2 regions of the Ruminiclostridium josui JCM 17888 genome follow, and region 1 is predicted to be linked to the other one. Evidence: a T-box and tRNA genes for the amino acid it is inferred to sense, from the RefSeq annotation. Region 1 holds a T-box; the other holds one or more tRNA genes.
The links. The T-box of region 1 lies ahead of serS (serine--tRNA ligase). A T-box ahead of a tRNA ligase gene usually reads a tRNA of that ligase, here a tRNA-Ser.
Positions count from the first base shown of each region.

Region 2: it encodes a tRNA-Ser, which carries the amino acid that the T-box ahead of serS (serine--tRNA ligase) is inferred to sense. The anticodon was not compared.

Region 1 covers NZ_JAGE01000001.1:1,454,625-1,456,834, reverse strand. The annotation lists gene K412_RS0106930 (MalY/PatB family protein) at 1-441, shown strand, start outside; gene K412_RS0106925 (hydrolase) at 486-1,046, shown strand; T-box leader at 1,115-1,319, shown strand; gene serS (serine--tRNA ligase) at 1,396-2,210, shown strand, end outside.
Region 2 covers NZ_JAGE01000001.1:2,057,780-2,059,989, reverse strand. The annotation lists gene K412_RS0109630 (hypothetical protein) at 1-375, shown strand, start outside; gene K412_RS0109625 (GNAT family N-acetyltransferase) at 970-1,218, opposite strand; tRNA gene K412_RS0109620 (tRNA-Ser) at 1,361-1,452, opposite strand; gene K412_RS0109615 (ABC-2 transporter permease) at 1,697-2,210, opposite strand, start outside.

The sequences.
Region 1 (2,210 bases):
TCCAATATAATAATAAGTAACAGAGAACTTAAAAAAGCAATAAAAAATGAAATTAACAAGACCGGACATGGCCAGATTAATACTATGGGAATTGTCGCCTGCAAGGCAGCTTACCAGTATGGCCATGAATGGCTGCAGCAGTTAAAGGCTTATCTTGCTGGAAACTTGTCTTTTGTAAGAAATTTTCTTGCAGAAAGACTGCATAAAATAAAGCTTGTGGAGCCACAGGGAACTTATCTGGTATGGCTGGATTTCAGGGAGCTTGAGTTAACTGAAGCAGAGCTTGAAAAACTTATAGTAAGAGATGCAAAGCTGTGGCTTGACGGTGGGACAATGTTTGGGGAAGAGGGAAAAGGCTTTCAAAGGATAAACATTGCCTGCCCTAGAGTAATACTGGAAAAGGCTTTTCTACAGCTTGAAGCGGCTGTAAATAGACTATAATATATTTATATTTTACATTAAGAACATTAAGAGGTGGAGTAGATATGAGTACAATAACAAGGGAAAAAGCGTGGGAGCTTCTTACAGAGTATAACAAGGATGCTTTTCATTTGAAGCACGCACAGATTGTAGAAGGTGTTATGCGATATTTTGCAAGGCAGTTGGGTTATTCGGAGGAAGAGGATTTCTGGGGAATTGTGGGTTTACTCCATGATTTGGATTTTGAGCAATATCCTGAGGAGCACTGTATAAAGCAGCAGGAAATCATGAAGGAAAGAGGAATAGATCCCAGGATTATTCGCGCTACTGCAAGTCATGGATATGCACTCACAGTGGACATCAAGCCAGAACATCAAATGGAAAAGGTTCTTTATGCAGTAGATGAGCTAACAGGACTTATTGGCGCTGTGGCACTTATGAGGCCTTCAAAAAGTGTTTCGGATCTTGAAGTTAAATCAGTTAAGAAAAAATATAAGACATCCAATTTTGCAGCTGGATGTTCTAGAGAGGTTATAGAGCGTGGTGCAGAATTACTGGGATGGGAATTGGATTACCTTATACAGCAGACAATTCTTGCAATGCGTGAATGTGAAGTGGTTGATTAAAACAGCATGAATACTTGAAAACTGGAATAAATATATATATAATAGAAAATAATATATCAAAATATCAAAAAACAGCGATAATAAAAGCTATGATTTATTTTTTTCTGAAGAGAGCCGATGGGTGGTGAAAATCGGTGAGAAAATGAGTCTATCCACTTTTGGAGCTGTCGGTGACGAATCGAGAGGTTGGTACCCTTTATAGTACTTTTGTCGAGAGGTCGATAATTTTTATCGGCAATTTGGGTGGCAACGCGGATACCTTCCGTCCCATTGTTATATGGGATTGGAAGGTTTTTTTGATTTTATTTATTTTGTAAAAACTATAATATTTAATACAGGAGGAACAAGGATGTTAGATTTAAAATTTGTCAGAGAAAATCCCGAAATTGTAAAGCAGAATATAAGGAATAAATTTCAGGATAAAAAGCTTGGGTTAGTTGACGAGGTTATCGCTTTGGATTCTGAGCTGAGAAGCACAAAGCAAGAAGCAGAAACTTTAAGAGCCAACAGAAATAAGATTTCAAAGCAGATTGGCGGACTTATGGCTCAGGGTAAAAAGGCTGAGGCAGAGGAAATGAAGCAGCAGGTTACAGCTCAATCTGAACGTTTGGCAGCTTTAGAAGTAAAAGAAAATGAGCTTGAAGAGAAAGTAAAGAAAATCCTTATGACCATTCCTAATATAATTGACCCTAGTGTTCCTATAGGAAAGGATGACAGTGAAAACGTAGAAGTTCAGCGTTATGGCGAGCCGGTGGTACCTGACTTTGAGATTCCTTATCATACTGAAATAATGGAAAAGTTAAAAGGAATTGATTTAGATAGTGCCAGAAAGGTTGCAGGAAACGGTTTCTACTATTTGATGGGGGATATTGCAAGACTACATTCTGCTGTAATTTCATATGCTAGGGATTTTATGATAGACCGTGGTTTTACTTACTGTATACCTCCTTTTATGATACGTAGCGAGGTTGTAACTGGGGTTATGAGCTTTGCTGAAATGGAAGCCATGATGTACAAAATAGAGGGTGAAGATTTGTTCTTGATTGGAACAAGTGAGCATTCAATGATAGGAAAGTTTATAGACACCATAATTCCTGAAGCATCACTGCCTCACACTCTGACAAGCTATTCACCATGCTTCAGAAAGGAAAAAGGAGCTCATGG
Region 2 (2,210 bases), 600 kb from region 1:
GCTAATACGATATATGCATCAGTTGAGTCAGACAACATAGAAATAATAACTCAGCCTTTAAATCTGTATATAAGTTCTACATCGGAAAATGTAAGTATATCCAATGGTGTTGCGACTTGTTCTTCCTCTATAAGAGCAACTCCAAACATAACAGAGGTAATAATAGTCGCAAAGCTTCAAAAATACCAAAATGGTAGTTGGGTAACTCAGGAGACCTTTACAGAAATCTCTTATACATACTATGGTGCTTTAAGCAGAACATGCATTGTAGATCACGGATACTCATACAGGTTGGTTACTACTTATCAGGCTGTGGTAAATGGTGTATCAGTGGAAACTATAAACAAAACATATAATTATGGATTGTATTTGTAATTTCTCATTTGCAGATATTTAAATTAGCTATGATATATGATTTTCTTTATCTGGATTATTTTGGGTGGTAAGGATTAATCATATTTAATATGTAATATGCGATGTTATTTTTTTCACACAAAGATAGTCATAGTTTTTGCAGCAAAATATTAAAGAAGGATAAGGTGATCATTAGAACCCCATATTGCAGAGTGTATTATCGTCGGGCGGTAAGTTGCTAAAAACATTTGCAATGCCGCATAATCCAGCGAAGCATCCTTGGTTATGACATCTAGTAAAGCTGGGTAAAAAGACTCAAGTCAGAATATAAAAATTATACCTCAGTTAAGTATAATCCCGATTTTATTTTCACTTGAACGACGTAAATTCATTTAGATTATTCATTCTACTTTAATATGACTTTGTAAATATTATAAATATTGCGTACTTCAGAATCATTTAGCCAAGTTTATTGTATTTTTTATTTTGGCTTACCACCCAAAATAATCCAGATAGGAAGGTCTTAATTTCATATGCGTTACATGCGCAAACTTCAGAAAGAATATGGCATACAGGCATTAAAACCGTGTGGCATATTCTTTTTTTATCCCTAACTTATCTCGGCTTCATATCAGAGGAAAGAATTCCATATATATAATAGTCACACCATGTATTTACCATTTTTCCTTGTCTGATTAGACCTTCCTTAGTGTAGCCACACTTCTCCAGCATTCTACAGGATGCAATATTTCGCACATCTACTTTTGTCCACAGTCTTTGTATTTCTGTATTCTCAAAACCAAAATCACTGCTCTCTTTACTTTTATATTGTTCATTATCTGAACCTCCATATAAATTTTCCATCGAGGGCCCGATATATATTCTGCAAAGTGTTAGTTATACTTCAACCCCTAATTTAAAGATTTTCAAAAATATTTTTGCAATGGCGTAACAGCCCCAAAAACAAAAAAGGTAGCAGATTTAATAATAAAATCTACTACCTTTTTGGCGGAGAAGAAGAGATTTGAACTCTTGCACGGCTATTAACCGCCTACCGCATTTCGAGTGCGGACCCTTCAACCACTTGGGTACTTCTCCACGGAATACATGTAATATTGTACACGTAAACCTAAACGGTTTCAAGCCTTTTTCCTGACATAATTTCTTCACAAAATTTCAATAAAATAGTCATAATTTTAAGTTATGCTTATTAATGGCACAGCAAATGTGTATCAGTAGGAACTTGCCCTTTTGGACGCCACCCTCTACTTCTTTGTCCTATACATCCTTTTGACCGGGTTGCGGTAACAGAACATAATTTCATGCAGCCCGGTACTTTATTTTATTCCAATCTGCAAAATATTCTTTGTGATATACCTATAGATATACAGTAGGAAAGTACACCAAATAAGATACTAAATATAAATATTCCATACGGATTATTTAATATTGCTATAGAAGATAATTCTTCTAGTTTATCAGGACTCATTCTTTTTGCTACTTCACTTATTGAGAAAATTCCTAGAAAAGGCAGGAATGCAAAGAATCTTCCCTTTATACCTCCAAATTTAAAGAAGAATGGCAGCTGTACTGCAGTAAAGAATGAGTAAGTTAACAGGCCTATGCTAATGCCGATTAAAATATCACCAGATGTAAAATTTACTTTTAAAGTAGTCAACATAATAGCATTTGCCGATACCCCTAATACATTTAAGACTATTCCTTGTATAATTATAAACAGGTACTTCCCAGTTACAATATTGTTTCGGCTTATGGGAAGAAGTCCGTAAAGTCTCCCAAGGTCATTCTTTTCTGCAACTGAAAAAGTGTATCCTGAGGTCATTGCCATAAAACAC